Regions from separate parts of the Spirosoma jeollabukense genome, predicted to be linked through region 1. Evidence: riboswitches for the same ligand, from Rfam matches in the RefSeq annotation. Region 1 holds a riboswitch; each other region holds the start of a gene.
What was found. Region 1 has a riboswitch for cobalamin ahead of ACYVEA_RS16400 (TonB-dependent receptor plug domain-containing protein). Riboswitches for the same ligand answer to the same signal wherever they lie in the genome.
Positions count from the first base shown of each region.

Region 2: linked by a shared signal. The riboswitch ahead of ACYVEA_RS25305 (cobyrinate a,c-diamide synthase) and the one ahead of ACYVEA_RS16400 (TonB-dependent receptor plug domain-containing protein) in region 1 are both predicted to bind cobalamin.
Region 3: linked by a shared signal. The riboswitch ahead of ACYVEA_RS25375 (ABC transporter substrate-binding protein) and the one ahead of ACYVEA_RS16400 (TonB-dependent receptor plug domain-containing protein) in region 1 are both predicted to bind cobalamin.
Region 4: linked by a shared signal. The riboswitch ahead of ACYVEA_RS25260 (hypothetical protein) and the one ahead of ACYVEA_RS16400 (TonB-dependent receptor plug domain-containing protein) in region 1 are both predicted to bind cobalamin.

Region 1 covers NZ_BAAHAD010000003.1:529,693-537,865, reverse strand. The annotation lists gene ACYVEA_RS16400 (TonB-dependent receptor plug domain-containing protein) at 1-1,654, opposite strand, end outside; cobalamin riboswitch at 1,732-1,957, opposite strand; gene ACYVEA_RS16395 (SDR family oxidoreductase) at 2,091-2,861, shown strand; gene ACYVEA_RS16390 (sugar phosphate isomerase/epimerase family protein) at 2,858-3,802, opposite strand; one part of gene prfB (peptide chain release factor 2) at 3,973-4,989, opposite strand; one part of gene prfB (peptide chain release factor 2) at 4,991-5,050, opposite strand; gene lpdA (dihydrolipoyl dehydrogenase) at 5,277-6,677, shown strand; gene ACYVEA_RS16375 (glycosyltransferase family 2 protein) at 6,766-7,506, opposite strand; gene ACYVEA_RS16370 (TerC/Alx family metal homeostasis membrane protein) at 7,650-8,173, shown strand, end outside.
Region 2 covers NZ_BAAHAD010000008.1:267,005-275,177, reverse strand. The annotation lists gene cobN (cobaltochelatase subunit CobN) at 1-4,255, opposite strand, end outside; gene ACYVEA_RS25305 (cobyrinate a,c-diamide synthase) at 4,260-5,618, opposite strand; cobalamin riboswitch at 5,761-5,965, opposite strand; gene ACYVEA_RS25300 (TonB-dependent receptor domain-containing protein) at 6,268-8,173, shown strand, end outside.
Region 3 covers NZ_BAAHAD010000008.1:281,755-289,927, reverse strand. The annotation lists gene ACYVEA_RS25385 (ABC transporter ATP-binding protein) at 1-861, opposite strand, end outside; gene ACYVEA_RS25380 (iron chelate uptake ABC transporter family permease subunit) at 858-1,952, opposite strand; gene ACYVEA_RS25375 (ABC transporter substrate-binding protein) at 1,952-3,178, opposite strand; cobalamin riboswitch at 3,209-3,412, opposite strand; gene ACYVEA_RS25370 (alpha/beta hydrolase) at 3,467-4,282, opposite strand; gene ACYVEA_RS25365 (AAA family ATPase) at 4,337-4,912, opposite strand; gene cbiB (adenosylcobinamide-phosphate synthase CbiB) at 4,912-5,853, opposite strand; gene ACYVEA_RS25355 (pyridoxal phosphate-dependent aminotransferase) at 5,835-6,854, opposite strand; gene ACYVEA_RS25350 (cobyric acid synthase) at 7,055-8,173, opposite strand, start outside.
Region 4 covers NZ_BAAHAD010000008.1:253,123-261,295, reverse strand. The annotation lists gene ACYVEA_RS25275 (efflux RND transporter permease subunit) at 1-1,510, opposite strand, end outside; gene ACYVEA_RS25270 (efflux RND transporter periplasmic adaptor subunit) at 1,547-2,647, opposite strand; gene ACYVEA_RS25265 (ArsR/SmtB family transcription factor) at 2,856-3,185, shown strand; cobalamin riboswitch at 3,223-3,431, shown strand; gene ACYVEA_RS25260 (hypothetical protein) at 3,563-4,210, shown strand; gene ACYVEA_RS25255 (TonB-dependent receptor plug domain-containing protein) at 4,226-6,427, shown strand; gene ACYVEA_RS25250 (cytochrome c peroxidase) at 6,544-8,173, opposite strand, start outside.

The DNA.
Region 1 (8,173 bases):
GCAATTGTTTCTCAACCACGTCCTGTGCATACGTATCATAGGCCCGCTTCTGTGACGACCGTGTCAGAGCGTATCCAAGGCGCAAACCCGCCCGCCAACCATTGCGGGCATAGGTAAGCGTAGTAGCCAGTTCGCCACCACGCGCTACGACTAATTGCAGGTTTTCAACGTGATAATTATCCGTAGGATTCCAGTACGTCCAATTGTCTACCCGGTTATGATAGGCAGTTGCTTCGGCGTTCAGGTTAAGGTGATCGGAGAAAACAATAGTTGCAGCTAATCCCGCTTCGGCATTCAGGCCACTTTCAGGAAGCAGGTTCGGATTGCCCAGGTCGATCCAATAGCGCTCGTTGAGCGTTGGTACGCGATAGCTGCGACTCACCGATCCTTTAGCCGTCAACGTAAACAGATCGTGTTGTATAACCTGGTATTCAGCGCCAAGCGATGGCGTAATGGGTGGATTAAAATGCGTTACGAAGGCTTGTCGAAGATTCGCTGAAATTAGCCAGCGAGTCGTCTGGAAACGTAGCAGCGCATATAAATCCCCCCGGTCTTCCTGAATTAACTGGCCGCCGTAGCCATCCGTTCGCGTTCGATAGTGCGACCACTCGCCCCCAACTCTCAAATTTAAGTGACTATTGATTTTAGTCTGCAACAAGCTAAACTCCCGCTCAACTCGGCCAATGAAACGATCCGTTGCCGTATGGCTGGGTTGTGAAAAATCGCCTTTGCCATAATCAATGACGTCACGAATCCACCCCAGGCGCAGGGTTGTCTGATCATTTTCATACGTAGCAAGCAGACGGGCTGACTGCGTACGGGTACGTTCACGAGCAATAGGGTCCTGGGGCGCAAGAGTCAGGTCATTATCGGTTAACCAGGCATTCACTGATAGCTGCTTACCACTTTTGTGCAGAAAATAAAGATCCTGCATGAATCCACGCTGGGCCGTGGCCGATTGTTCCATGAAATAATTGCGCCGTTCGGTATATGGGTAATCATTGTTAAACTTGTTCCGATAGGCAAATGTCTTCCCCGATAATTTCCAGTTCTGGCCCAACACCGAAGCGTATCGCATGCCCACCTGTGTGTTATTGTTTCGAAAGGAAGCCAGTTGCTGGCCAACGGTTACGTTAATACCCGGTTGCCAGACAGGACTGCTACCCAATAGCACACTCCCGCCCACAGCATCGGAGCCAACAACACTGGCTGAAGAACCGTACTGAACCGCCATCCGGTCGAAGCCAGCAACGGGAAGTGTCGAAAAATCCGTTTGGCCAAGGTTTGGCTGGTTGATATTGATGCCATTCCAGAGAACGGCAGTATGGTTGGCCGAGGTACCTCGAAACGAAACCGTCGCTAACTGACCGGGGCCGTAATTTTTAAACGCCAGTGGCGTATTGAACGCCAGCAGATCGGTTAGTGACCCAAATCGAAACTGAAGAAGCGTTGTTGAGTCGATACGTTGTAATTTCTGCCCCGCCAGAAATCGCTCGGGCGCGATGGCCCGCACCGTCACCAACGACAGCGATACAACTTGTCCTGTGTGCGGCTGGTCAGCCACCACCGTATCCGTTTGGGCGTAACTGATACGTCCATATAACAGGCTGACAAACAGACTTAAAACGAACCGCCAAAGGGTTTGCTTTCCCAATATCAATGAAAAATAACTGTACTCCAAAACGCTGGATTACCCAATCACTACGTTGACGCATTTCCTCCGAATGCGTTACTAACTGACAGTTATCGGCAGGTCTCCTGGCTTGTCTCATCGGCTCCGGCCTTCCCACGCTAGACTTAGCGCAGTGGCAATGTAGATTGACCCGATTTTGGTGAGAGACGTACAGTTGCGGGGACAGCTTTGTCATTTCGCCACATCTGTGGTTCGACAACTTCCCTTTTAAGCCACGAAAGCTGCTATGAAACAGTATCAGGCACCGAAAACTCAGGACAAAGGTAGATGAATTCGTGGAGTATTGTCACGTGTTCAGTCAAGAGTATTGATGGAAACCTATGCAACGACGACTATGGTATGATTGCTATTACTATTTTTAGCCTACGCTACGTTTATAGTCATTACCAAAAACTCCATGAATCAATCACTCTGGTCGCTGAGCGGCCAATATGCCCTTGTAACAGGTGGCACAAAAGGCATCGGCGAAGCCATCGTTCGTCAATTTCTCGATCTCGGGGCGGCCGTTTTCATTGTGGCCCGCGATGATGAACGTTTGCAGCAACAATTAACCACGTATCAACAGCAGGGTCATACGGTAGCAGGCCTTGCTGCCGACATCAGCCAACCGGACGTAGCCAATCAGGTTATTGAGGTTGTAAAAGCAACTTGGGGCAGACTGGACATTTTGGTCAACAACGCCGGAACCAACATCCGAAAGCCCACCGTCGATTACAGCTCAGCCGAGTATGAGCACATTTTGAATACGAATCTTCGCTCGGCCTATGAACTGAGTCAGAGAGCCCACCCTCTTTTGAAAGCGTCGGGTAACGGGAAGATTGTTTTTGTTTCGTCGGTATCCGGGCTAGCGCATACTAGCAGTGGTTCGCTTTATGGCATGACCAAAGCCGCGATGCTGCAACTCACGCGTAATCTGGCCGTTGAATGGGCGTCGGATGGCATCCGGGTAAATGCCGTAGCGCCCTGGTACATCAATACACCGCTAGCCACGCCCGTGCTAACGAATCCCGAAAAATTAGCGGGTATCCTGAAACGAACCCCCATGAATCGCATCGGCGAAGCTGATGAAGTGGCCTCTGTCGTGTCTTTTTTGAGTATGCCGGCATCGGGCTACGTCACTGGCCAAACGATTTCTGTGGATGGTGGTTTGATGGCCTGGGCGTTTTAAAGGCCGGCCACCATCTCTTTCATCTTCGTCATGGCCGTTTTCGTGACGGTCATCGCATCCTGCGCATAGTAATTTTTGTTGAATACTTCCAGCGACAGCACAATAGGCTGATCAGTACGTTTGATGAGTTTCAACGTATCGCGAATGGGGGCAACTCCATCACCGGGAAACACCCGGTCGGCATCGGTTATTTTTTCGCGGGTAAAATCGGCGGTGTAATCGTTGACGTGAAATACTTCAATAGCCGGTTTACCCACCAATGGCAAACTAACCGAACCTGAACCGCCTTTGTAGAGATGATAAATATCCAGCAACACCCGAGCCGACGGGTGGCCGCTTTCGATAGCAACAAACATAACTTCTCCCAGGCGACTCAAATTGGGAGAAAAGCCCCATAATTCTAATTGAGGTACAACGCCCGTTTTGTCGCCCAACTCCAGAATAGCCCGGTAGCGTTCGGCAGCTTTATACAAATCGATTTTAGGGCTACCAGGGGTTTGAGCACCTATAGGCGGGGTAGCTACGCGCTTACAACCTACCTCGGCCAGCATCCCCATCTCACCCTTAAGTTGCTCAAGTCCCTTAGTGCGAGCAGCCTCATCGTCTATAATCCAGGGCGCGAAACCTATAGCATTTTCAACCTTTATGCCATTATCCGCCAAAATTTTACGGGCATCTGCCGTAGTAGCTCCGGTTTTCAGATACGTCTGCAATGTCTCAACCCAGATTTCAACCGACCGAAACCCTGCTTTAGAAGCGGCTTCTAACTCCTTTACGAATCCGAGTTTTTGCCCCCGGATTGTGCTCATGTTCAGGCAAAGCGTAAAGGGTGACTGAGCACTTGGCGCAGGCATAGCGTTCAGTGAATTTGGAGAAAGTGCTGCACCAACTGAGGCAGTCAGGGCAGCCAACGTCTGACGACGAGTTATGGATTGAGACATAAACGATAAAAAATTCAGGCGACTATCTAGATTTACACACCTCTGGTAAATCAGAAAATCGCCTAAACCTACTTGCTGTCTTTGGGAAAAGTTGATTGAGCTAATCATCCATAAATAGCTCAATCAACTCTTCTTAATCACGCTAAAGATAGCGTTGATCGTTTAGTCTGTTATTCCTGCTCCAGCAAAAATGCTTTGATGAAGGGATCAATGTCGCCGTCCAGTACGGCTTCTGTATTAGATGTCTGGTAACCGGTGCGATGGTCTTTCACACGCCGGTCATCCAACACATAGGAACGAATTTGCGAGCCCCACTCGATTTTCTGCTTACTAGCTTCCACTTCGGCACGGGCTGCATTACGTTTCTGGACTTCAATCTCATATAATTTAGATTTCAGCAGGCGTATGGCGACTTCTTTGTTTTGTAACTGACTACGTTCCTGCTGACACTCAATAATGAGGCCCGATGGTTTGTGTTTCAACCGTACCGCTGTCTCCACTTTGTTTACGTTTTGACCACCGGCCCCACCCGACCGAAATGTATCCCAGTCAATATCGGCGGGATTCACTTCAATTTCAATGGTATCATCGACCAACGGATACGCATACACCGACGCGAAGGATGTATGCCGACGAGCGTTGGAATCAAACGGGGAGATACGTACCAATCGGTGAACACCATTCTCAGATTTCAGGAATCCATAGGCTAATGGTCCGTCTACTTCAATCGTTGCCGATTTAATACCAGCGGTATCACCATCCTGATAGTCAACCTGTTTCAGCCCGTAACCGTGCTTTTCGGCCCAGCGCATGTACATGCGGTAGAGCATATCGGCCCAGTCCTGGCTTTCGGTACCACCTGCTCCGGCGTTAATTTCGAGAACCGCACTAAGCTGATCCTCTTCATTACCGAGCATTTTTTTGAGTTCGAGATCTTCGAGCGTGGCCGTAACTTTGCGACCTTCCTGGTCTACTTCGTCTTCAGACACGTCGCCCGCTTCGTAAAATTCGAACAGCGTTTCGAGATCACCAAACTGACTATTTAGTTTTTCATAGCCGGTAGTCCAGCCTTTCAGGGTGCGAACCTGCTTCATTACCCCCTCCGCACGGGTGGCATCGGTCCAGAATTCTGGCTGGAAGGTTTGCTGTTCGAGTTCAGCTAATTGTTCTTTCTTATTATCGTAGTCAAAGATACCCCCTTAGGGCCTCTACTCTGGCTCTCAAGTCGGTCAACTGGTCGGTTGTCATGAACTTGTCGTACTTGTTAATGTATAGGTATACTGCCCAAACACCGTAAATGGCTTTAGGAAGTACAAAGATAGAACAAAAGAAGGCGGCTTTCCGGTTTCCGGCACGTAGCTAACCGCTTGCGCCTGCAAGATGGAAGCCCCGGTATCAACTTTTCAGCCTACCTTTGCGTTCTCTTTTTAGGAAGATTCAAGATTATTCATTTTACTAATTCATTCATTAACTAATGGCTTCACAGTACGATGTAATCGTTGTGGGTAGCGGGCCGGGCGGCTATGTAGCTGCTATCCGGGCGTCGCAATTGGGTCTGAAAACGGCCGTCATTGAGCGCGAAAGCCTCGGCGGCATTTGTCTGAACTGGGGTTGTATTCCAACCAAAGCCCTGTTGAAATCAGCGCAGGTTTTTGAATATATCAAGCACTCTGCCGACTATGGTATCACCGTTTCGGGTGAGTCGAAAGCCGATTTTCCGGGTGTTATCAAACGGAGCCGTGGCGTTGCCGATAGCATGAGCAAAGGCGTTCAATTTCTGATGAAAAAGAACAAGATTGATGTTATTAACGGTTTTGGCAAAGTGAAAGCAGGCAAAAAGGTCGAAGTGACTGCTGCCGATGGCAACGTCACGGAGTATGAAGCCAAACACATCATTATTGCGACCGGTGGCCGCGCACGCGCTTTACCAAGTGTACCTATTGATGGTACCAAAGTGATCGAGTACCGTAAGGCGATGTCGCTCGAAAAGCGACCCGATTCAATGCTCATTATTGGCTCTGGTGCCATTGGCGTCGAATTCGCGTACGTTTATTCCAGCATGGGTACGAAAGTCACCATCATCGAATTCCTGCCGAACGTAGTGCCCGTTGAAGATGAGGACATCTCGAAAGAGCTGGCTAAACAATACAAAAAGCTCGGTATTGATATATATACCAAGTCTGAAGTCACAAAGGTTGATACCAGCGGCAGTGGCTGCAAAGTGTTTGTGAAGACGCCAGACGGTGAAAAAACCTTTGATGTCGACGTAGTACTATCAGCCGCTGGTGTTGTTGCTAACATCGAAAACATCGGTTTAGAAGAGTTGGGTATCGCCGTTGACCGGGGCAAAATTGTAACGGATGATTACTACCGGACAAACGTTGAAGGCTATTACGCCATTGGTGACGTAACAAAAGGACAGGCCCTGGCACACGTAGCATCGGCCGAAGCGATCATCTGTGTAGAGAAGATTGCCGGTGTGGCCCACGTTGAGCCACTGAACTATAATAACATTCCGGGTTGTACGTATTGCACACCCGAAATCGCGTCGGTTGGATACACGGAAAAAGCAGCCCGTGAAGCTGGTTATGAGCTTAAAGTAGGCAAATTCCCATTCTCGGCATCGGGTAAAGCCAAAGCTGCCGGTACGCCGGAAGGTTTCGTAAAGGTCATTTTTGATGCCAAATACGGCGAGTTCTTAGGCGCTCACTTCATCGGTAATAACGTAACCGAAATGATCGCCGAAGTCGTGACCGCCCGCCGATTGGAAACAACCGGTGAGGAAATTCTTAAGGCTGTTCACCCACACCCAACCATGTCGGAAGCCATCAAAGATGCAACCGAAGCGGCTTACGGTGAAGCAATTCACTTGTAATTTTCGCTCGATACACGAATAAATTAATGGCCGCCAGTCTGGAACATAGCGTTTTGGGCTGGCGGTTATTTTTATCCTGCTGTCGATACTACTTCAGGATTTTCCAGTGCATCAACCCAATTTTTGTAAAGAAATAGAGGAACGAGGTCCGCAGAACACCAAGGCCGTAAATCGAACTACGCTTGAAGTTAATGGACGACGCTTCGTCGAAATATTTGGTAGGGCAGGTAACCTCGCCAATTTCGTAGCCCTTATAAAAAATCTGGGCGATCATTTCATTATCGAAAATGAAATCGTCGGAGTTGTGCGTGAAGTCCAGACTACGTAGCACTTCGCCCGAGAACGCCCGGTAACCCGTGTGGTATTCAGACAGTTTCTGATTCATCAGTACATTCTGTGTGAACGTTAGAAACCGGTTGGCAATGTACTTATACATCGGCATTCCCCCTTTCAAAGCGCCTTTCCCCAAAATCCGGGAAGCGAACACCACCGGGTATAACCCATTCCCAATAATTGTAATGATGGCCGGCAACAGCAATGGTGTGTACTGATAATCTGGGTGGAGCATGACTACAATATCGCCCCCGAGTTCAAGGGCTTTGGCGTAGCAGGTTTTCTGATTACCGCCGTAACCTTTATTTCTATCATGGCGAATCACATGTCGGATACCCAATTGGCGGGCTACCTCAACGGTGTTATCGGGGCTGGCGTCGTCTACAAGTATGACTTCGTCTACTAAATCGAACGGAATTTCACGATACGTACGCTCCAGCGTTAGTGCTGCCCGGTAGGCTGGCATCACTACAATCACTTTTTTGTTATTAAACATGGGGCAAAATTAAGAGGTCGATGCCACTATGCCAATAAAATTGACAACTGAAACCGATTCCTTCGCCATATTGGGCGTAGATTTGTTGTTTAACTTACCATATAATCCAATTTGAGGCTTAATTGCCTGTCCACTTATTAGTTATGTTATCCAGCGAAACTATATTTTTTCTTGCTTTTGCCGCTTTCGTTCTTTTAATTATGACTATTGATCTTGGCGTTTTCTCCAAGCAAAAAAGTCACGTTGTTCATTTTAAAGAAGCTGCCATCTGGAGTGCGATTTGGGTTGCGTTGTCAATTGCCTTTTATTTTTTTCTGCAACGATACGGTTATCTCATCCATGGTATCAATACATTTGCCCGACTCAAGGAGGTACGAGATCTTTACGCCGACCACGTTGAGCTTATTCCGGGCAATTTTGCCGCTAGCTTAGATCGCTTCGAGGCCAATATGGCCCTGGAATACATCACCGGTTATTTAGTCGAATACTCGCTTTCTGCTGACAATATTTTTGTTTTCATCTTGATATTCAGTTCGTTCGGCGTTCAGGAACGGTATTATAAAAAGATTCTGGTTTACGGAATTCTGGGCGCTATCATCCTGCGATTTATCTTCATTTTTCTGGGATCGGCTTTGATTCAGCGGTTTGAATGGATCATGTATTTGTT
Region 2 (8,173 bases), on a different contig from region 1:
GTAAATAAACGGCCTGTAATTGCTGTACCATGTCCGGTGAGGGCTCGGCCCACATACCCCGTTGAGCAGCTTCGAGGAGTCGTTCGGCGATGGCGTTCAGTGCCCACGGATTGCTGTCGGCGAAGAACAGTTGCATGGCCGGGTCGAGGGCATATGTTTCACCTACTTTCTGGTACATCCAGTCATCAACAACCTGAGCTGTAGCATCATAACCAAACAAATAATCGACCGTAGCCGTAAGTTCCAGACCGCCTTTGTAGCCATGTTTTTTGATGCTTTCCAGCCACTTCGGATTGACAACCCGCGACCGGAACACACGCAATGCTTCTTCTTTCAAATCCCGCACAACGGGTTGGGCGGGATTTTGCGAATCGCCAAAATAATGCTTCGGTTGCTGCCCGGTCAGGCTACGTATCGTGGCGATCATTCCGCCGTGGAATTGCAGGTAATCGTCACTGTCGAAGATGTCATGTTCACGATTATCCTGATTGTGTAAGGCCACTTCCACGCCCGAAAGCCGCTGTTTGAATTCCGACCGGGCATCAACGCCCTGCGCCGTTCTTGAGTACGCATAGCCGCCCCAATTGACGTAGGCTTGCGCGAAATCAGCATCGGCATGCCAGTTTTTTTCATTGATAAGGGGCAGAATTCCAGCCCCATAACTACCGGGAGCCGCGCCGAAAATCCGGTAGCTCGCCCGTTCTTCGGCTTCTTCGATAGGCATATCCTGTGATCGTAACTCAGCGAGATCATTCAGGTAATGCTTGCGGACAAAATTCTGCTCCAATGGTTCATCAAGGGCCAGCACGCGCTGGACACCATCATCCAGTAAATCAATCAGATGCGGAAACGCATCCCGAAAAAAGCCACTGATGCGCGTTGTTACGTCAATCCGGGGGCGCCCTAACTCCTCCAGCGAAATCACCTCCACGTCGACCACCCGGCGACTTTCGACCTGCCACACCGGACGAACGCCCAGTAAGGCCATAATTTCTGCTACGTCATCGCCATTGGTGCGCATGGCGCTGGTTCCCCAAATGCTGATCCCGACGCTTTCTGGATATGTACCGGTTTCTTTCACATGCCGGGCGAGAACTTCGCGGGCGAGTTGCTGCCCCACTTCCCAGGCGGCCTGCGACGGCAACGCACGCGGATCGACCGCATAGAAGTTACGCCCCGTTGGCAGAATGTGCGCCATGCCGCGCGTGGGTGCGCCACTTGGCCCGGCAGGAATATACCCACCCGAAAGCCCGTGCAGCAGGTTCGTAATTTCCTCATCGGTGCGGGCCAGATTGGGCAGGAGTTGCTCACACACGAACATCAGCACCTGTCGAATTCCAGCCAGTCCTTCCCCAGTCGGCGCTACGTTAAACGTCTCAAACAAGACCGGATCAATACGTTTTGCCTGAAATCGATGCTGTTGCAAAATCCGAAACAGGTGGTTACTCAACTCATCAATGACTTCCAGTGCGTCGGCTCCAGTCACGACCGGACGACCCGCTAATTCAATAAACTGCTGTGGTACTGATACTAGCCTCTGGCCTTTCTGCGTTTGCAGCGTTGGCAAATCAAATTCGAAAAGGGTCGCTATCTCAGTCTGTAATCCGGGCACTGATACGTTCGGCAGGCGAGTTAACGACTGTAGCATATCGACCAGCGCGTCACCAGTGGGCATTTCGCCAAGTGTATGCAAACCATTACGTATCTGCGCGGCACCAAGTTCGCAGAGGTAACCGTCGATGTCTTCGATCAGGTGGGCAATGTCTTTGCCATCCATTTCAGTCAGGCTCACGGGCACTCCCTCCGGCGTCATGTCGTCGTCCCAATCGTGTTTATGGTCGCCATGATCACGTTGCAGCATGACCGACAGATCTTTGTCCAGATTGGTTTGCTTGATAAGAGTCCATATCTGTCGCTGAAGCAGGGGCAATTTGGCCGGATCGAGCGTTTCGACCTGATAGTATTCATCTACCAACTGCGTCAGTTGCGCCAGTTCGCCGTAGCTGTCCGCCGACGTCATGGGGGGCGTCAGGTGATCGATCACGACCGCATGCGCCCGCCGTTTCGCCTGTGCCCCTTCGCCCGGATCGTTGATGATGAAGGGATAAAATAAGGGTAGATCGCCCAGAAACGCGTCCGGAAAACAGGTTGATGACAAACCGATGCCTTTTCCCGGCAGCCATTCCAGCGTACCATGCTTGCCCACATGAACTATGGCGTCGGCTTTCCAGTCGTCACGCAACCAGCGATAGAGCGCATAATAGTGATGGGTCGGTGGCAAATCGGGTTGATGGTAAATAGCGTCGGGGTCCATGCCATAACCACGCGGAGGCTGCAAGGCGACGAACGCATTCCCCAGGTCCAGACCGGCCAGCGCAATTTGACCGTTATGCACGTAGGTTTCGCCGGGCGGTGGCCCCCACTGTTTCAGAATTTTAGCCTGTAAAATGTCGGGCAAATCCGCAAACCAGTGGGCATACTGAGCAGTCGATACGTGCCCGGCGGCATTCGCCAGTTGCTCCGGGGTCAGGTACGTTTGGTCGTAGGAACAGCGGTCGATTAGCTCGTGAATAAGAGCGGTGCCGCTTTCGGGAAGGTTCTCGATTCGATACCCTTCGGCCTGCATGGCGTGCAGCATGTTCATCAATGACGCCGGAGCATCCAGCCCTACCGCGTTGCCAATCTGCGAGGCTTTTGTGTTGGAATCGGTAAAAATGAACGCGATACGTTTCTGACTATTCGGCAAGCGTCGCAAGCGGGCGAAACGTACTGCCAGTCCGGTTACGCGCTCAATCCGGTCGTCAACGGGTTCGTAGCCCTTTGTCGCCCGATCTTTCTCCTTGAATGAAATCGGGACGGTGATAATCCGTCCGTCGAATTCGGGAATCGCTACGTTCATGGCCGTGTCCAGCGGATTCAGTCCCCGACTCGACGACTCCCACGGGCCACGTCCCATGCCGCTGGTAATCGTCTGAAAGATAGGTACGTTCAACCGCATCAATGCCACTGACGAACCAGAATCTTCGCCCATTGGCCTGACGTCTGTCATGGCAAACGAAATGGTATTGATCAGATTATCAATGGCAATGCCTCCCCGTTCGGGCGTGAAGAACTGAAAGGCGAACGGTTCGTTTGTTTCGGGATCGACGGTTTTGAGCGAGGATGTAAAAACGGGCAATGCATTGACATCTTTATCTTCCAGCGAACGAACCAAGGCATCAATAAAGGCCATATTTCCGCTAATCCAGTGCGACCGATAGAACGTAATACCAACGGTTGGCTGGTCGGGATTATGCCGTTGCACCCAATCCGACAGGTCTGCGTTTTCGGGCAGATCGGGATGGTAGATGCCGTGCTCGGGTAGCTGAATAGGCGCATCCGACCCGAAGCCCGTCATCAGCAAATGATCGGACAGGAAGTACAGTAGTGAGTTAAGGTTCTGGTAACCACCCGCCTGAACGTAGGCCAGCGTATCATGCAGAATAGCGGGCGAAACCGTCGAAGCAGCCGCAAACTCGGGGTTCAGATCGCCCGTACCGCTGATCACGATGAGGTGCTGGCCTTTCTCATTCGCCCGACGAACCAGTTCGTGGAAGCCCGGCACGCTGCTCGGCCGACCGTGGATACGTAGCACGATGATCTGGGCTGCGCCAATTTCCCGGTCCAGCAACTGTGCCATTTGTGCTTCACTCCTGATCGCCAGTAAACTGATTCCCGACGTTTTCGGAAAGTCGTCCGGTAAACCCTGCAGGACAAGACTCAACGTCAGCAAATCGGTGTCGGCGTGGGTCAGAAACACGATGCCGCCCGATGGCGTGGCCGTCTGACCAAGTTGCGTGGCTATTTCCGAACCTTTCCAGGTGTAAAACTGAAAGACGTACTCCGACAATTCGGCGGGGGGAACCAGAAATCCGTCGGCAGCAATCATGCTTTCGATATAGTCGAAAATCGCGATTACTTGCCAGTCGCTGTTGATCGACTGGAACCAGACCGAATTACCGTCGAACAGCAACGTAACGACATTGGCCAGCGTGCAGGGACCGAGGCAACCGCCTTTGGTCATGTGCACTACGTTCCGGATTTTGCGCCGTAGCCATTCCGTTTTGTACAGATCGACCGGCACGGCGGCAAAACCCCGATCCGTTCGGCCGCAGCAACAGGCATTATAGCAATAGGACAAATGCCCCCGTCGCTGAACAAGATTAATGGCTTTTCCGTCGGGCCGCATCACCCGCTGGCGTTTGATTTCAGTCATACTTTTACATCGTAACGTAACGTTTGTCAACAGATTTGGCCGACAGCAATTGTTGGATAAATTCCGGTTTATCGCCCCAATACACATGCAGATACGAGGCAAAGGTGTTTTGCACTCGGTATAACTTCGTCTCAACGGGCACTCCTTTCGCGTTTGTCACCGATGCGACGGACGGCTGCACGTTACGTTCTTCTAAGGTTGAATAGTGAAATTCATGGCCTTTCAGCGTCAGTTCATCCCACTGAATAATCCGGTAACCGAGTGTCATTCTGGGCGCGAGCATCGACGTAGTGGTATCCAATGCGCCAACCATCGAAAACGAGTTTCCGTCAGCATCCGTAATCGACTGGCCCAGATACATCAGGCCACCGCATTCAGCATAGGCCAACCCGTCCGACTGACAATACGCTCGAATGCTCTCCTGCATGGAAACATTCTGGCTCAAGGCTTCGGCATTAAGTTCGGGGTAGCCGCCGGGTAGGTACAGAAAATCCGTTTGGGGAAGAACCGCATCGTGTAACGGACTGAAAAAAGTAACCTTGCCAAACCGAGTCAGCACGTCTATATTTTGGTGGTACATAAACGTAAATGCCTCATCACGAGCAATGGAAATCCTGATAGGCGCAGCGCGGGGCAACGAACGAGGTACGTATCGAATTGGAGTCAGCTCTGTGCGGGTAATTTCCAGAAGTCGATCGATATCAATGGTTTTTGGAATCGCTTCGGCAATGGTCTGGATAATGGTTTCATAGTGTGTCTCGTCCGAAATATGCAGGCCCAGATGCCGCGACGGAATGGCAAATGCGGGATTGGCCGGAAAATAGCCTAATGCTTCGACGCCCACATCGGCGCAGGCTTCGGCTAAAAAGCGATAATGCGATTCTGTGTTGACGAAGTTGAAAATAGCCCCGACGAGGTTAATGCCTTTGTAGAAATTCTTGAATCCATACAGCAACGGCGCGACTGAATAGGCCATCGCCTTTGCATTGATAACCAGCACAACCGGACTATTCAGTAACTCGGCAATGGCCGCACTGCTCCCCTGCATCCGGTCCGCTCCATCGAACAAACCCATCACCCCTTCCGTCACCGCCACATCGGCAGAACCAGCGTACTGCGCATAAACCTCCGCTACGTGTTGTTCGGCCGCCATGAACGTATCGAGATTGATGCTTGGGGTGCCAGCCGCTGTGGTATGATGCATCTTATCAATGTAATCCGGCCCGCATTTAAACGGCTGTACCCGCAAGCCCCGATTCGCCAAAGCACGTAGCACCCCCAGCGTCAGCGTGGTTTTGCCGGAACCACTGGATGGTGCGGCAATCAGGAAGTGGGATTTGAAGATGGGTTGATCGCTTGTCACCTCAATAAACTGATTTAGGCTGAATCTGGGTTGCTTCCAGCACTAACGAGTGAGAGGACGGACAGGATAGGCGTACCAACGGGCTAAAATGATCCCTGAAGACTAATACCACCCAACTTGACCATGCCTCAAAACGCGAAAGCATTGTCAACAAAAAAAGGCAGGTCTCCTGGCTTGTAACATCTCTGCCAACCTTCCCAGCCCGGCAAATCGGACCAGTGGACGTACCCGGCGATGACTCGCCCCGGCAGAAATTTCAGCGTTACTTACAGTTGCGCGACAGCTCGTGACTCACACACGATTCCCTATTAATTGCAGCGAAGCAAACCCTTCTCTGTTGGAGAAACAAATATAACTATCGGGCGAAGATACCACTTTTGGCGCTATCCACTCAGCAAAACGTAGTAAAGCGTAAACAACCCTTATATAGCTAGTCATCATATCAGCCAACGCTTTCAAGGAATTGCCTGACGGATATAGGAAATTTTATAGCTATCTAGACAATTGGGCCGTCAACTTTGCTGTCAGAAAAAACAAGACAATACAAACTTTCCGTATCACTTTACCTGAAAATCATGCAAACTACTTGCGTGGTTTCCTGTTTATATAGTCATTTGCATTTTTATAATTAGTCTAAATAAGAGTGAAAATGGTTAAGTATTTACAATTCCTGTTGATCGTTGCCACGTTCGTTACCTTTCCTTTACTCACGAATGCCCAGCAAGTGGCTACGGTACGAGGGAAAATCCTGACGTCTGATGGCAACCCGGCGGAGTATGTTACAGTCGTCCTGAAAGGAAAAGGCCAGGGTGCCATTACCAATGGCAAAGGCGAATATGCAATTACCAGGGTAAAAGAGGGTTCATATACAGTGCTGGTTTCGGCGATCGGCCTGCGCTCTGAGGAGAAAACCGTAACGGTTTCCGGAAGGGAAACAGCACCGGTTGATTTTACCTTGTCGGAGAACACGGCTCAGTTGACGGAAGTCATTATTCGGGCGGGTAAACTGAATCGATTTGCGGCTAAAAGCAGCGACGACGTGGGCAAAATGCCTTTGAGAAACCTGGAAAATCCGCAGGTTTATAACACCATCGGCAAAGAATTACTGTCTGAACAGCTGGTCTTTTCGGTGGATGACGCCATGCGGAATGCACCCGGTCTTCAGAAAATGTGGGATGCCACGGGACGCGCGGGCGACGGTGGCAGTTTCTACAATACGCGTGGGTTTATTGTGCAGAGTCAGCTCCGAAACGGGCTTGCCGGTAACGTAACGAGTACCATTGATGCGGCCAATCTGGAAAAACTGGAAGTTATCAAAGGGCCATCGGCTACGTTGTTTGGGAGCACATTGACATCATACGGTGGCTTAATTAACCGCATTACTAAAAAACCATACGACACCTTTGGGGGAGAAATCACCTACGCGGGTGGCAGCTACGGGTTCAACCGGGTGAGCGCCGATGTCAACGCACCTATCGACAAGGCAAAACAGCTACTTTTCCGCCTGAATACGGCCTTCAATTACGAAGGTACGTTCCAGACACAGGGGTTTTCCAGAACCTTCGCCGTGGCGCCAAGCCTGTCGTATAAAGTCAACGATCGCTTAACTCTCCTAGCAGACGCCGAGTTGTTTCAGGGACGTAACATAGGCAAGCAAATTCTCTTCTTTTATTATCCCGCAGCCGCGCTGGGTGCTTCACGGGCCGACCAGCTGAACGTCGATTATCAAAATTCGTACATGGGGAGCGGCCTTGAGCAGACCTCAAGAAGCGTCAATTTATTTGGCAAGGTGACGTACAAAATGTCGTCGACTTTTACCTCGACAACCAATTTTACCCACAGCAGCAGTTTCTCAAACGGTTTTGGTCCTTATTTCTATTTGATGCCCGATGCCGCGATTACCGGCAACGCGGCTGATGCCGGAAAAGCGAACTACCTGGCCCGAGCCGATCAATCGACGAACCATAGCACCAATCGGGTTTTTGAAATCCAGCAGAATTTCAACGGCGATTTCAAAATCGGCGCCATGCGCAACCGCATCGTTTTAGGGCTGGATTACCTACGTATAAATTCGGATCAGCACTTTTTTGGTAGCCAGCTCGACGTCGTGCCCCTCAATGTGCCGGGTTATGATTACAGCCGGTTCAATGGCCCCCGGATGGACTCGCTCTACGCCAGCGGTCCACCCCAGTTTACGTATCCGCTTATCAACAAATCCAATACGTACAGCGCGTTTGTATCGGATGTGCTGAACCTGACGGATCGCTTAAGCATACTGGCAGCATTACGGGTCGATAAGTTTCAGAACCAGGGTGGATCGGTGGGCAGCGACATCGTTACGTCATACAACCAGACCGCTTTATCGCCCAAGTTCGGCCTTGTTTTTCAACCGATTAAAGATCGCGTTTCGCTGTTTGCCAATTACCAGAACAGCTTCAATAACAAGGGCGTCTACAACGCCTACGACGTAACGGCACCGGACAGTATTGCCCGAAAAGTTGCCAAGCTGGAGCAGGCAAACCAGTTTGAAGCGGGGGTTAAACTCGATGCGTTTA
Region 3 (8,173 bases), on a different contig from region 1:
CAACGCCCGGCGTGTCCAGAACGCCAGACTTCCCGTGCCATCAAGAGAAATTGGCGGCCCACTAGCTTCGTTGTGCATGGCAAATGTGCCCGTTGTCCGGTCAAAGTGGAACCCATTTTTAGCAAAAGCGGCTTCAAACGTGCCGTTCAGAACCAGATCTTCGGGAACACCCGTATTCATCTCGCCAGTCTGCCGAATGAGCCACAACTGATCGGCGGCTTGCAAGGCCAGGTCAAGTTCGTGCGTTGACAGGAGAATGGCTTTACCCGTTTTTCGGGCCAGTTGGTGCAGTAACCGCATCATTTCCACCCGGTTAGGCAAGTCCAGATGGGCGGTAGGTTCGTCCAGTAAGATCAACGGCGTATCCTGAGCCAGCGCGCGGGCCAGCATCACCTTCTGCCGTTCACCGTCGCTCAGTTGATGCAACCGCCGTTGTCGGAAATCCACCGTTTCCGTCACGTCCATTGCCCAGTCCACCCGCTCTTTATCTTGTTGAGTTAAGGTTCCCAGCCAGCCCGTATACGGTGTTCGACCTAGCGCAACCAGTTCTGAAACAGTCAGATTACCCGCTTCAACCCGTTCGGTCAGAACCAGGCTTAACTGCTGAGCCAATTCGACCGGAGCTAACGTCTGCATCGGTTTTCCGGCAATTGTAACCGTTCCGGCCAGTGTCGGCTGAAGCCCGGCCAGGGTTCGCATCAGCGTTGATTTCCCCGCGCCGTTTGGTCCTAACAAACACACCATTTTTCCCGGCCACAAGTCCAGATTCAGCGAATGTGAAATAGGAATAACCGACTGATTACTGGACGAATACCCGATAGTCAGCGCACGGGCAGAGAGCAACGGCAGCGTTTCGTTCATGAGAATGAGGAGCGAAGGTTGTTCCGACTGACGATGATCCAGATGACGACGGGTGCTCCCAGCAGCGACGTAACGATATTGATTGGCAAGACAGCGCCGGTACCCGGTAATTGCGCAATGCTGTCACAAACCAGCAGCAGTATTGTGCCGACCAGACACGTAGTGGGAATCAGAATCCGGTGGTCGGACGTGCCGAGCAGGGACCGGGTGATGTGCGGGACAGCAATGCCGACAAAGCCGATCGGTCCGCAAAACGCCGTTATACTTCCAGTTAACAGGCTGGTACTAAGTAGGATAATCAGCCTTGACCGACCTACTGTCAGGCCCATGCTACGGGCGTAATTTTCGCCTAACAGTAGGGCGTTCAGCGCTTTGGAAGACACAAACGCCAGCAGCAAACCGACGATGACGACCCCCGAAAGAACGTAAAGATGAGCCTGCACGACTCCGCCGAGCGACCCGAATGTCCAGAGTAAATATTCCTGAAGTTGTTCGGGTTGGCTGAAATACTGCCAGATGCTGATCAGCGAAACAGTAATTGTGCCCACCATGACGCCCACAATCAGGAGCACTACGTTATCCCGCAATCGTCCGGCAATGAGCAGAACCAGTAGCAAAACCAGCGCAGCGCCGAGCGAGGCCATGAGCACCAGTAGCCAGCTTCCCGAAACGCCCAACTCCCGGATGGCGTACAAACTCGCACTCCCACCTCCGCCCAGCATCACGACGGCCACACCCAAGCCCGCTCCGGCCGTAATGCCCAGCTCGGCCGGGCCCGCCAGCGGATTCCGGAACAACGTTTGCATCTGTAACCCGCTTACCGACAGGCCACAGCCCACCAAAATAGCCGTAATGGCTTTGGGTAGTCGTATTTTCTGAACGATGTACAGCCACGCCCGATTCTCGGATTCACCTTCAAAAACGATCCTGGCTACTTCTTTCAGTGGAATACGTACCGAACCCAGCGTGATATCCAACAGAAAAAAGAGGATGACCAAACCAAAAAGTGCTACAATGACCAATCGATTACGCTGGCGCCAGGATGGCTGGGGCACCTGCTCATCGGCAAGTGAAGAAGTTGATACATTCATCACTTGATTTGCTTGTAATAGACCAGTTCGTGCTTCGGTAGCAAATCCGGATGCAGGATTTTTATCAGATCGGCCAAAATGAGTTGCGGATTCACCGCGCCAGACTCCCAGAACGCGTTGGAACCGCGCTCGTTTATCTGTTTGCCATAGCTGTAGATCCGTCCAGCTTTAAAAGCCTTGAAATCAGCGTAGCGGGCGTCCTTTGCCAGAATATCCTGCTTGGACTCCAGGTTGCCGATACCCACGTTGAGCCAGAAATCAGCATTTAATGCAATAGGATAAACAGCTTCAAAATTCAGCGGTAAACTTCCGGTGGCCTTGGTTTTGCTCCAGTGGTATGTACCACCCGCATCCTGAAAAAACTTGGTCATGTAGCTGTCTCCGTCGGGTACGAACCAGGCATCTTTGGAATTGATGCCGCTAATCAGGCTGGGTTTGGGCGACACATTGCGTGTCAGCGCCGTTAGTCGGTTGTATTCCTTCTCGACCTGGGCGAATTTTTGATTGACTTCTTTCTCTTTGTTGAGCAAAGCCGCCATTAATTTCACCCACTCGGCCCGGCCCAGCGGTGTTGTCTCAACCCATTCCGAATTGATCAGGACGGGCACGCCCGCTTCGTTCACCGTTGCATATCGATCCATCCGGGCAACGGGGCTCCCCATCGCCATCAGTAAATCGGGGTGCATCGTGATTAGCTTTTCCTCATTAATGGACTGCCCTTTGCCTAGCTCGGCAATTTTACCCGCCCTGATACGCTCGATCACTTTCGGCGACGAAACGTATTTCAGATCGCCTAACCCAACCAGTACGTCCTCAGCCTCCAGAAAGCCGACCAGTCCTACGTGCATAGATGACATCGCCACCAGGTTACGTATCGGGATTTCGATGATCTGATGGCTGGAAAATCCTTTTGGGTGAGCCGTGCCACGCTGAACGAGGGCGTAACGAACCGTATCGGCTGTTTTTTCAAACGGACTGACAATCGTAACAACTTTATAATTCGTGAAGTACTTGATTGAAAAGCCTTTGGCGTGATGAATGACAACCTTTTCACCAACGTATTCTTTCTGGGTTTGGGGAGACTCGGCCTGCTCAGATAACGTAGCCGATGCACTACAGCCAAGAAAAAGCCAGGGAATGGCTAAAAAGAAAAAGGAGGAACGTAGCATCGGCCAGATACGGCTTTTCTGCTCCGCCCGTGGAAAGGGGATTGTTTGTATCGTCATTAGTATACGAGCTTTTCCTCCGAAAGCTGTTTGTGTATGTTTATAAAGGCAGGTCTTCTGACTTCCCCAAAACCGACGACCTTCCCATTTCCAAAGAAACAGTGGCACATGTATGTCGGTCATTTTTACGGAGTTACAGCAGCGGAGACTGTTCCGGACTTACACCGGCATTCCCTTTTCGAGTAATATAGGCCAGGGTTGGCCCGCATTACTACCTTTATAGCCGTCAAAATTACTACGATTTGTGGGCTTTAAAAAAGTGGAGATGATATTGGCCGCTGCGGTGGGTTAGGATTTCAGCAATTGAGCAATAAGTCGCGCGGTTACCTGATGCGTCAAAATGGTTTGGTGACTGGCACCGGGGATGACCACAAAGTGGTCTTTTTCAGCCAGCGAACGGTTCAATTGATAGGCCAGACTATGCTTATTTTCAGTGCTCACCACAACAACCGGCCGCCGGGTCTGTTGCACATCCTTTTCGGTTGGAAAAACAAAATCGGTGACAGAGGGGAATGGGAAATAGACAACATCGGCAACGCGGTCGCTGAAGTCGCCCCCCTGCGAAGCAGGATCAATTAACAGGGTCAACTTCGGCCTGTTAGTGGCCGCCAAATGAGCCGCAACCCGTCCGCCCAGCGAATAACCGATGATAATGATCTTATCTTCCGAATAACGCAGTTTCAGCGAGTCATAAACGGCTTGTGCGTCACTGTAAAAGTTTGCTAACGTAATGGCTCCTCTGCTTTTACCATGTTGTCGGTAATCTGTGATGAGTACATCATAGTGAAATCTGAGAAATTCAGGTGCCATTTTCCCCCAATTTTCAAGCGTGCCGCCATTACCTTTCCAAAAACAGACCACCCCTTTCGATTGGGAAGCTTTGAAAAGGAGCGCATTCAACAAACCTCCCTGGGGGGTTTTAATAGTCAGTTCCTCAAACGGTTGCTCAAAACTAAATTTGTAATCAGAAGGAAGTGAACTGGATCGATAGCGATTTGCCTGCTCTGGTCTGGCGGAGTATAAGAACAAGTAGCTTCCTGCATAACAAAAAATGAACAGCATCAACCCTGCCCCTAGCCATTTTGTCCTTTTGACTTTATTCATTGTCTCACGTCTGATATGGTGAAAACCAAAAGTAAGACAATGGTAGACAAGCCATTACTTAAGAAAAGTTAAATCTTCCTGGTTGCTACGTTCTACCCATGGAGCAATCGCCTTCTCTACAAACTCAACCCGTTCGCTAACCGAAACAAGGGGAAGTTCAATGATCTCAAACCCGAGTGATCGATACGTGGTTACCAGTGCCTGATGTAATGCAGTAGCTTCGGCGAAGGTCTGCCAGCGTTCGTTATCGTTAACATAAATAGCCTCCCAGGGCGGAGCCATGAAAACCTGTGGCTGATAGGCATACTGCTTAACAGCCTGATAATAGATTTTACCAACGGGCAAATCCCCAATTCTCAAATAGGCAATAATATCTGGAATGGCCCGATCAAAAAACGTAACCTCCTCATTATCTGACGCTTTTTCAAAATCACGAATCATACGATCCAGCGCCATTCGGGCAAAGCAGGAAAGATCCACCCACGGAAGGCAATGACTACCGGCGGCTACTTCCTGCTGAATCAACTGCCGCGACACTTCGTCTACGCAACAAAATCCCTTGTCTCGCAACGCGTTGAGCAAGGTACTTTTACCGGCACCGGGGCCACCGGAAATAATAAACTTATGCATCAGACACGTAGTAAAAGATAGAGGCCACAAATCCCAAGCACCATAACTAAACAGCTTAGTTGATTGATGGTGCTGACCCGATTGATTTCGTCAGGTTCAATGATTCGCTCCTGTTCGCCAATAAACGGCTTTTCGACCAGCACGCCGTGGTAGACGTTTGGGCCGCCAAATCGGCAGTTGAGGATTCCCGCTAAAGCCGCTTCGGGATACCCCGCGTTCGGGCTTTTATGCCGATGCCCGTAGCGAAGTACAAATTGAAATCCACGAACACTACCCGCTACAAGCACCATTAATAAGGCCGTCAGTCGGGCGGGAATGAAATTCACTACGTCGTCCAGCCGGGCAGCAAACTTGCCAAACTGTTCGTATCGGTCGCTTCGGTAGCCTACCATTGAATCCATTGTATTGATGAGTTTATAGGCCATCATACCCGGAACGCCCGCTACTGCGCAGAAAAGCAACGGAGCAATGACACCGTCGCTGAGGTTTTCGGACATCGTTTCCAGGACAGCAATGCGAATTTGCTGGGCACTCAGCCGGGACGTATCACGACCCACGATCCGGGAAAGTTGCGTCCGTCCGGCTTCAAGTCCGTCGGCCTGCAAGACCGAAAATACTTTCTGACCTTCCGTAATCAAGCCTTTATTGGCCAATCCGTACCAAACCCATATTCCGTTCAGGACGATATACAGCCAGGGATGCACGAAAAGAACCAGCCGATTTAACGTAGCAAAAAACAGATACACCGAAACACACAGCCCGATGGTTAGCAACGCGCCCTTCAGAAAACGAAACGTGCCCTGATTTAAAATGGCATCACCTTTAGCGATCAGCGTACCGAAAACCCGAACAGGGTGGGGCCAGTTTTCGGGGTCGCCAATCAGCAGATCCAGTACGTAGCCAATGACCAATGGCAACACAACTACCATTGTTTTTTCCATTTAGCTAAGGCATTTATCAGCAGATCATTTTTGTCGGGGGAGAGTGTTGCCATCCGGAAATGACCTTTCCCCAATGATCGAAAATTACTTGCATCCCGGATCAGAAGACCATGATTCTCAACTAAAAAACGTTTCAAATCAGTTGCTGTTCTCACCAAAGTTTCGGCGATGAAGAAATGAGTTTGGCTGTCATAAACGCGAATGGAATCGTTCTGGTGCAGGTTTCGGACGAAGGTTTCTTTGTCGGCCAGTAAGTTTAATAAGGGCAATTGTATTTTCTCGAAGTTTTCAAAAATGAATCGCCCGGCCTCCAGCGCGAGTGTATTCACCGTCCACGGCTGCTTCACCGCTTTCAGTTTGTCGATGACCGTTGGCGAACTTACTACGTAGCCCAGCCGTAACCCCGGAATGGCGTAGGCCTTCGTCAATGAGCGCATAATCAGCAGATTGGCGTGGCGATTCAGCAACGGGATGGCTGTTGGCAGGCGGTCCGTAAAATCAATGAACGCTTCATCAACCACAAAAAGAGTCTGCGGATTTTTGGTCATCCACTCATCTAACTGCGAAAATACAGCACCCGTTGGGTTATTGGGATTGCAGATAAAAACCAGCTCGCTCGTCAGGCGAGGCAGCGTCGACAGCTTATCCCAGTCAAGAAATGAAAGCTGATGGTTGTGCATCTGACAGGCATCTTCGTACTCCGCAAAAGCCGGGACCACAATGGAAGTTTTCTTACCAGAAAATGCCTGCGCAATCAGGTAAATGCTTTCGGTAGTGCCACTGTTGACCAATACCTGTTTACTCAAAACCTGGTGATGTTCAGCCGCCTGTCTGGCAAGGGATTCGGCCAGCACTTCGGGATAGCGATTGATACGTTCCCATTGATTGAACAGGTGTTCTTTCAATCCTTTGGGTTCGCCCCCATACCAGACGTTCGTGCTGAAATCGGCTTTTATTTCATTTGCGTAGCGATAGCCATCGTCGCCATGTCCCTGTAGCATTATTCGGTCAGATCAGTAGATAAATCTTCTGAAACGAGCTGTTCAGATTCCTTCGCCTGGCTTATCTCTTCCATAAAAAAATAATAACCTTCGACTTTTCAGTTGCCGGTGGCATTTCGGTCAGTAAATTTTCCCGTCTTCGTAAATACCGTTAACTACTATATACATTGACAAAGATACTTGTTCGGAAGGTATCCGTTTCAGTTCTGCAAATCCGCGTAAATCTGATCCATGTCGATATGCACCCGGATCAAGTCAGCCAGGCGATCGTATTGCCGCTCTTTAAACTGCTGATAATCATCGATCTTACCGCCCGATTCAGTGGTATAATCAGCGAGTAGATCGTCGATCACGACAGCGTTATCCAGAATGCCGTGCAGATACGTACCCCAGCATTTTTGGTTTAGAAAATAACCATCGAGTCGCCCATCTGACAGATATGTAACCGGTCGGGATTCGCCGGACGTAGTGGTTTCGCCCATATGAATTTCGTAGCCTGTGCAGGATTCCATCCTGGCCCGGTACGTAAACTGGCGTTGCTCGGTTATTTTCGTCGGTTTAAGTACTGTCTGAACGGGCAGCAAGCCTAAGCCGGGAATGGCTTCGATGGTGCTTTCCAGATGATCGGGATCTTCGATAGTTTCGCCCAGCATCTGGTAGCCTCCGCAGATGCCGATCACCGTTTTACCTTTTTTATGCACGGCATAAATCGCCTGCGCAACGCCATTGTTTTTGATCGCCAGTAAGTCTTCAATGGTGTTTTTGCTACCGGGCAGAATCACAATATCAGCTTTTTCAATTTCGTCGGGTTGATTGGTATAGAACAGATTGACGCGGGGATCGCGTTCCAACTGGTCGAAGTCGGTGAAGTTGGCCAGGCGTTTCAATAAAATCACCGCTACGTTCACCTTCCCCAAAACCGCCGAACGATACTTGGCGTCCAGCGATACGGAGTCTTCCTGCTCAATAAAAATATCCCGAAAATACGGTAGAATTCCCACAACGGGCAGACCCGTCAACTCCTCCAGCATTCGTTTGCCGTCCTCAAACAACCGGGCATCTCCCCGAAATTTATTGACAATAATGCCTTTGATACACGCCCGTTCGTCGGGCGTAAGCAATGCAATCGTGCCGTATACACTCCCGAACAGGCCACCCCGGTCGATGTCGCCAATCAGGTACGTAGCGGCCCCGGCGTGGGCGGCCATGCGCAGGTTGGTGATATCACGGTGTTTCAGATTCAGCTCCGAAATGCTCCCCGCCCCTTCCATCACAACGGGCGAATAGCGACTAGCCAACTGGTCGAACGCCTGTTTCAC
Region 4 (8,173 bases), on a different contig from region 1:
TTGTCCGGTAGAGCCAGTTTGGTCTTTCCTGCCGTTTCAGCAGGTAGGCACTCATCATCGGCGAAAGCGTCAAGGCGACAAACGCCGATACGAGTACCGAACCAGCCACCACCACGGCGAATTCCTGAAACAGCTTACCCGTTACACCCGGCAGAAATAGAATCGGCAGGAAAACGGCGGCTAACGTAATGGTCGTGGAAATAACGGCGAAATAAATCTCCGACGATCCTTTGAACGCAGCCTGCAACGGCGACATGCCTTCTTCCACTTTGGCGTAGATGTTTTCCAGCACCACAATGGCATCATCGACCACCAGCCCAATCGCCAGCACTAACGCTAACAGCGTCAGGATATTGATGGAATAGCCAGCCACGTACATGATGAAAAAAGCCGACACGATGGACACCGGAATCGCCACAACCGGAATGATGGTCGAGCGCCAGTCGCGCAGGAACAGGAAGAGGATTAGAATCACCAGCCCGAAGGCCACGAACAGCGTTTCTTCCACTTCGGAAATCGAATCCCGAATCGGCTCGGTAAAGTCTTTCCCAATCGTTAATTGATAGTCGGCGGGAATTTCCTTTCGCAGTTCTTTCAGTCGGCGGTAAAATTCATCGGCAATCGCTACGGCATTGGCGCCCCGCTGTGGTTCGACAAAAACGCCGATCGTTGGCGAGTTTCCTTTCAGGCTGTTCAGGATCGCCGTGCGTTCATTTTCAGCCCCTAATTCGGCATAACCAATGTCTCTGAACCGAATAATGCTGCTGCCCTCCTGCTTGAGGATCATGTTGTTGAAATCGTCCTCTTTCGTCAGTCGGCCCAGCGTCCGAACGGTCAGTTCGTTCCGGTCTCCTTCAATCCGACCCGATGGCAAATCCACGTTTTCTTTACGTAGTGCCTGCTCAATATCGGAGGGTGTCAACTGATAAGCCGCCAGTTTGGCCGGGTCGATTCGCAGGCGCATGGCGTATTTTTTCTCGCCCGCGATACCCACCCGTTTTACGCCCGGAATGGTTTGCATCCGCTCTTTGATGACTGTAGACGCGATATTGCTGACTTCCAGAATGCTCCGCGTTTTGCTTTCCACCGCCATGAAAATCACGATATCACCACTGTTTGCCTTCTCCACGATGGGCGGATCAACATCGCCGGGCAACAGCCGCCGGGCTTTGGTCACTTTATCGCGTACGTCGTTGGCAGCTGCTTCCAGATCGGCGTCGAGGTTGAACTCAACCGTAATTACGCTGGCGGCTTCCCGCGAAACGGACGAGATGGTACGAATGCCGTTGGCTTCACCAATCGACTCTTCCAGCGGTTTGGTAATCTGGTAGGCAATCACGTCGGGGCTGGCTCCCGGATATGTCGTGGTGACGGTGACGATGGGCGAATCAGTGACGGGATATTCCCGGATGCCCAGATACGTAAGCCCAACGAAACCAAATAATATAATCAATACCGAGAGTACCCCGGCCAATACTGGCCGCTGAATACTAATTCCCGCTAAACTCATGTGAGTAATTTTTTAAATCGATAAAAGAGACGTCAACTATTCGACCGTAGACACCGTGACAGGAACACCCGTATCGAGACGTAGTAAATTGGTTGTCAGCAACGTATCGCCGATGGAAAGACCGTCCAGAATCTGAACCGTTCCTTTGGTGCGGCTACCGGTTTTCACGTCGCGACGTTCGGCCTTGCCGTGGTTGAGCCGGAATAATGAATAGCCTTTGGCCGTGGGAATCAGGGCTTCTGTCGGAATCAGGATGCCATCCTGTGCTACGTGCAGCGCAAAGGCGATTTTAGCCGATGAACCAGGCACGAGTTTGCCCCCTTTGTTTTCACTAATGGCCTTCACCAGCAGACTCCGCGTGTTGGATTCCATCTTGGGTTCGGTAGCCGTAACCTTCCCGACAAACGGCTGATTGCTGTTTTCGGTCGTAAACTGAATAGCCTGCCCCGGCCGAACGTCGGATGCATATTTTTCGGGAATGGTGAAATTAACCTCCACTCGGCTAACATCATCGAACGAACTCAGCACCGTAGACGGCGTTACGTAGGCGCCAACGTCTACCCGTTTCAGGCCCAGTTTTCCGGCGAACGGTGCCCGGATCTCGGTTTTGGCTAGGTCCACATCGATCATCGCCATTTCAGCCTGCAGTACGTTGAGGTTGGTCAGCACCTTGTCATATTCCTGCTGATTGACCGCTTCGGTTGCCAGGAGTTCACGGAACCGTTTTTCATCCAGTTGGGCGAGCTTTGCCTGGAGCGCTACCCGGTGTTTTTTAGCCAGCAAATCAGCGTCATCCAGTTTATACAGCAAGGTTCCCTGACTAACGTAGCTGCCTTCCCGAGCATATACCCGAACGAGTTTCCGAGCCACCTCACTCACCAGATCGACTTCCTGATTGGCCGCGATGGTTCCCGTTGTCTGGAGTTCATCGGTGATCGTTTCGCGTTTCACCACGAAAGCATCCGAAGCGACAACACCCGTTGCGGCCTTATTATCGGATGGTGGCGCGGCTGCGGCCTTTTCTGCCGATGGGTCGGCTTTTTTGGAGAACAATTTTGGTGTAATGAAGAAAAGCGCGAAAGCCAGTGCAATGCCCCCGGCGATAACTGATTTTGTTCGATTTCTGATCGGTTTCATGGTATTAATGGTTGTATTATTTTATTGTTCTACAACTATCGAACTTAAATTGTTTTATGGGTATCGAACAAGGTGGCTTGCGGGATGGTTCATCAAGATTAAAATCTATTGAATTATTTTAACGCGTCCGATTGTTGTGGTAGCAATTACTGTAGCTACTCCTTTTTCGGTTTGGCAACAGCATGACAAGCAGCAGACGGAATAGATTATGAAGACGTACCAGCACCCCACAACAGATCAGATTACCTTAACCGGCGTATTACACGCGCTAAGTGATCCGGTGCGGCTTAATTTTGTGCAGTGTCTGGCAAAGCTGACGAGCGAGTCACCCTGCGGGGCCATTCCGTCGCCCGTGGCTAAATCGACCATGTCGCACCACCTGCGGGTGTTGCGCGAGGCTGGCATTATTCATATCCGCACCGAAGGCACTCAGAGTTTGACGTCGCTTCGCCAGCACGAACTAGAGGAAAAATTTCCCGGCGTGTTAGACTCCGTACTGAAAGCCGCTACTACGTATTCGATGGCCGAGGAAGCCTAATTACTGATTTTATCAGCGATTTCTGCCTAAAAAGACTACTTTTGCCCCGTCAATGGGTGCACTTCCTCATCCGAAGTGCTTAAAAGGGAATCCATCGAACCAGGTAATCGGTTCTAATCGGAGCAGTTCCCGCTGCTGTATGTTCACAAAGGGGTTTTGACACGTAGTGCCACTGTTCTTCCAGAAGGAATGGGAAGGCGTCAAAACTGAACGAGCCAGAAGACCTGCCTGTCGACATGATATCCGGTTTGCTTTCGGGAAGAAAAGCAAACGGAGACCCAGGGCAGGCTGCGTTTTGTAGCCCCTATCTCCGTTTGTCGTTTCCCGTCGGTTACCGGCCTCTACCACAGGCATTTCCAACCAGAAGGCGCAAACGAATGATTAACCCTCTTTTACTGGATTCATTACTGCTTGGCGTTCAGCACTCCTTTGAGCCTGACCATATGGCGGCCGTTTCGGTGTTGGCGTCCGAAAAAGATAAAACGAATCGGGTATCGACCGGTCGACATCTCGGCCGGGTTGTCTGGCGATCATCGCATTGGGCGCTGGGCCATTCGTTTACGCTGGTGCTGTTCGCATGCCTTATTTTACTGCTTAAATCAACGCTTTCACTCAACATTGCCGCCCAGGTGGAACTGGCCGTTGGCCCACTCATGATCTGGCTGGGTGTTGTCGCCATCCGGCGAAATTTCACCCGGGCAAAGTCTCATGCGCACCCGACGCAATCTACTACGTTGAGCCGGTCATTTTGGGTGGGCATGGTGCATGGCCTGGCGGGTACGGGTGGCGCCTGCACCCTGGCGCTGACCCTTGCCGCCCGCGATGCCTCGACGGCCGTCTGGATTATCGTGCTGCAAAGTCTGGGTATTATTGTCGCCATGACCCTCTACGGATGTCTACTGGCTTTCTCCCTGAATAAGGTCGTCGTAAAATGGCAAGCTGCCCTGCGCACTATCAACTACGTAGTAGGTGCCTTTTCAATTGCCATCGGCCTATACACATTCCTCGAAATTTTCCCCTCTTAGTCACTACCCAATTTCATGCAACATCTTATTTACCAGAAGTTTATACCTATTCTCTGGTTTACCGCTCTGACATCTGTCAGCCTGTTCGCTACCTGTTCAACCGCAAGTGGGCAACGTATCACGCCCGACTCCACGCGGGAACGCGCCCTCGATCCCGTGGTCGTGACAGCAACCCGCTACGAGACGCGCAAAGAAATTCTGCCGCAGAAAATGGATATTATTTCCCAACAGGACATGGCGCTGACACCGGCCTATGACCTGACGGACATTGTCAAAAAAACGGCTTCAGTAAATGTTATCCAATACCCAAGTCTTTCGTCGGGCATTGGCATTCGAGGATTTCGGCCACAGTTTTCAGGTTTGAATCAGCGTACGTTATTGCTGATTAACGGGCGTCCGGCGGGGGCGACTAATTTGTCGCTCATCAACCTCAACGGCGTCGACCGAATTGAAGTCCTGAAAGGCCCCGCGTCGTCATTATACGGCTCACAGGCAATGGGGGGCGTCATTAACGTAATAACCCGCCGATCAAGGGGCGAAACGCGGGGGATGGGATTTCTGGAATACGGCAGTTTCAAGACTGTTCAAGCGGGTATGAACGTGGGCGGCAACCTAACGAAAGGATTGGATTATGATCTCTCCTTCGCCTATTTCGAACGGGCGGGCGACTATAAAATCGGGAAAGACAACCTCCTGCGGAATGCCTTTGGCTTCACTACGTCCCAGCGTAACTACGCCAATAAACCAGCCGAAACCGTTGATGAATCTAAAAGCGATGGGCAGACACGCCCCTTCACCCAGATGCATTATTACTCCGGCGCCCTACGTGTAGGGTATCAATGGAGCAACAAATGGCGGGTTGATGTGCGGGGCGAACGCTTTCAGGCACGCGACGTGGAATCGCCGGGCGATATTACGTATGGCACTACTGAAGCTAGCAGCAAAGATGTTGATCGGAATACAGGAGAAGCCTCACTAACGGGTGAAGTTGGTCAGCACCGGCCCAGTCTAACCGTTTTTACGGCCGAAGAAGCGACCAACAACCTCACAACCAACGTATCAGGAAAACCCATTGTACCATACCGGTCAACCCAGACAACGAATGACTGGCAGGGCATTCAACTCAAAGACGTCTGGCAGCTCGGGCGTCATTCGCTGATCGTAGGGTACGATTACCTGAATGCATCGACCCGGAGCCGTCGGTGGACGAATGACACGACAGAACGGGCACCTGCTCAACCCAACTATGCCCTGATTTCATCGGCCTTCTACGCCCAATTGCTTTTGACGGTCAATCGGTTGACTATTCAACCGGGTATTCGCTACGATAACATTACGTTTGATGTGAAAGATACGCCCCTACTCACTACGTATCAGGGCGGTAAAAAAACGAATCCGTTTGTGAGTCCAAGTCTGGGGCTGAGTTATCAACTGCTCCAATCGGTACGCCTGAAAGGAACCGTTGGCCGGGCATTCGTAACGCCGGATGCCTTCAGCGTGGCGGGGTATTCCGAAATCCGAACGACAGCGGGAAAAATTTCCATTATTGAAGGCAATCCAAACCTGACCAATGAAAGTAGCCTGGGTTGGGATTTGGGCCTGAGTTTCAGCAAACCTCAAATGGGTCTTTCAGCGAACGTAACGTATTTCTCCACGCACGTCCAAAACCGGATTGCCCGCGTGGTTTCGACCGTCAATGAGGTGTTACCTAACAAAGATGTGATCGTGTCGCGCACGGGCTACGTCAATGCCGCCGACTCCGACATTCGGGGTCTGGAAACGGAAGTGGCCTATGACTTTGGTGCGTTGGTAACCTATCGTTACTCGCTTCGGGCCTTTGCCAATGCTACGTCGATGTTCAGCGCAACCGAAATTATTGTCGGAACGGATGCGTCGCGCAGTGAGCGGGACATTGCCAACGTAGCGAAAACAAACGTCAATTATGGGTTAGAATACGATAATCTTAACTGGTTACGAATGCGCTTATCGGGCCGCTACGTTGGTACGCGCAAAGACACCGATTTTACAGATGTCGCCAGCCCCGAAATCGAATATCCGAGTTATATGGCCCTGGACTTCTCCGCTTCGTTCAACCTGGCCAAGCGGCACACGATGACCCTGCAAGTCAATAACTTAACGGATGAAAACTACTTTGAAAAGCGGGGGTATAACCTGCCGGGTCGAGCGGTATCAGTGCGGTATGCGGTGGCGTTTTGAGTTGAATTCACCCCACCCCTCCCCTTGAACTAAGGGGAGGGGCTACTAACACTGCCGAGTTCTCACCCCTCCCCTGTTTTTCAGGGGAGGGGCCGGGGGTGGGGTGAATTTCTCGATCAATACCTCCCACCCAGTTTCCGCGCATTCAGCACGGGGTTTCCCTCAATAGCGGGTAAGTGTTTGGGGCGTTGGGTTAGGCCCGTGGTGTCGGTCAAGGACTTCATGAAAGCAACCAGTGCGCTCTGTTCTTTCACGGTCAGATTCAGCGGATCTTCGGATAAAGTTTGCCCTTCCACGGCAATACCGATTCCACTACCACCGCCCCGATTATAGAAATCAACCACTTGGTCCAGCGTTTTGTACACACCATTATGCATGTACGGAGCCGTCAGGCCAGCATTACGCACGGTTGGCGTTTTGAAAGCAAAGCGGTGAATGTTCTTTTGATACGTATTGAATTTCCCCTCATCCGTATCAATTCGGGCGCGTCGTTTCTTCGGCCGACGGGGTACGCCGATAATTTCGCTATCCATTTTCTTATCGTAAATGGGCGGCACAAACCCGTTGTAAATCGGGAAGAAATGACAGGTGGCGCAACGGGCTTTCCCCAGGAACAAATTAAATCCGTCCCGTTCGTCATCCGACAATGCAACTGATTCGCCACGCAGGTATTGATCAGGCCGGGCGTTCAGGCTCGTTAGACTGCGAATATAACTCGCCAGCGCATTGCGCAAATTTGGGGCGGTCAGGCCCGAAGGAAAGGCATCACTGAACAGCTTTTTGTACTCACGGCTGGCCGCCAGTTTTTTGACTACCGAATCGGGCGAGGTGCGCATCTCGTGAATATTATTCAGTACATCGTGCGCCTGATCTTCCAGAAAAAACACCCGTGAATCGTAGAACTGAACATTTTGCAAGCCCGCATTCAACAGGGTCGGCGCATTACGCATCACCGATTTCCGGCCACCAAACGCCCGGCTTTTCGGCCGGCCATCAGTGAACGCTCGTTCGGGTTGGTGGCAGGACGCACAACTGCGCGCATTGTTTCCTGATAACAGCGGATCGAAAAACAGCACTTTCCCCAACGCAACTTTTTTGGGCGTGCTAACAAAATCGCCAAAGTTGATCAGGAAGTCGGGGCGAAACGCACCGGAATCAGAGAGCGTTGCTACGTTCGGCGACAGGAAGCGGGCGTTGCTGATGGGGCGAATACCCAACGCCTGACGGGCCTGTTTTAACGATCGGCAGAGTGGATACAGTTTATCTTTGGTAAAGGCAACCCGGTCGAACTTGTCAAAGCCGGGTGCCTGCTCAACAGCCTGAATGGTTTCTCTCCATTGCTGCTCCAATTGAGTACGCAGCGGCTGCGTTAACCGCGCTGCGTAAGGTCGAAACGTATCATGGAGCTTTCTGAGCGATATGACCGCTTCGGGTAGGCCGGTCCGGGCACCGGGCGCATCATAACCCGTGATGCCCAGGGCTAGTATCCTGAATAGCTGCTGCCGAATGGCTTCCACTACGTCGATATCGTTGATAAGATCGGCGGGTATACCCTGCTCCAGCCGGGATGAGTACGCCATCAACACGTTCAGCTCACGGGTTAATTCAGCCTTTTGTTTGGGGTCGTACGAAGGGAATAAATACGGCTCCACGACTTGCAGGCCGGTGGGCAAAATGGGCGTCTGACCCGGTTCATATTCTTCCACCTCCACCATCGGCGGTCCATTCACGTGACTGGCCAGAAAC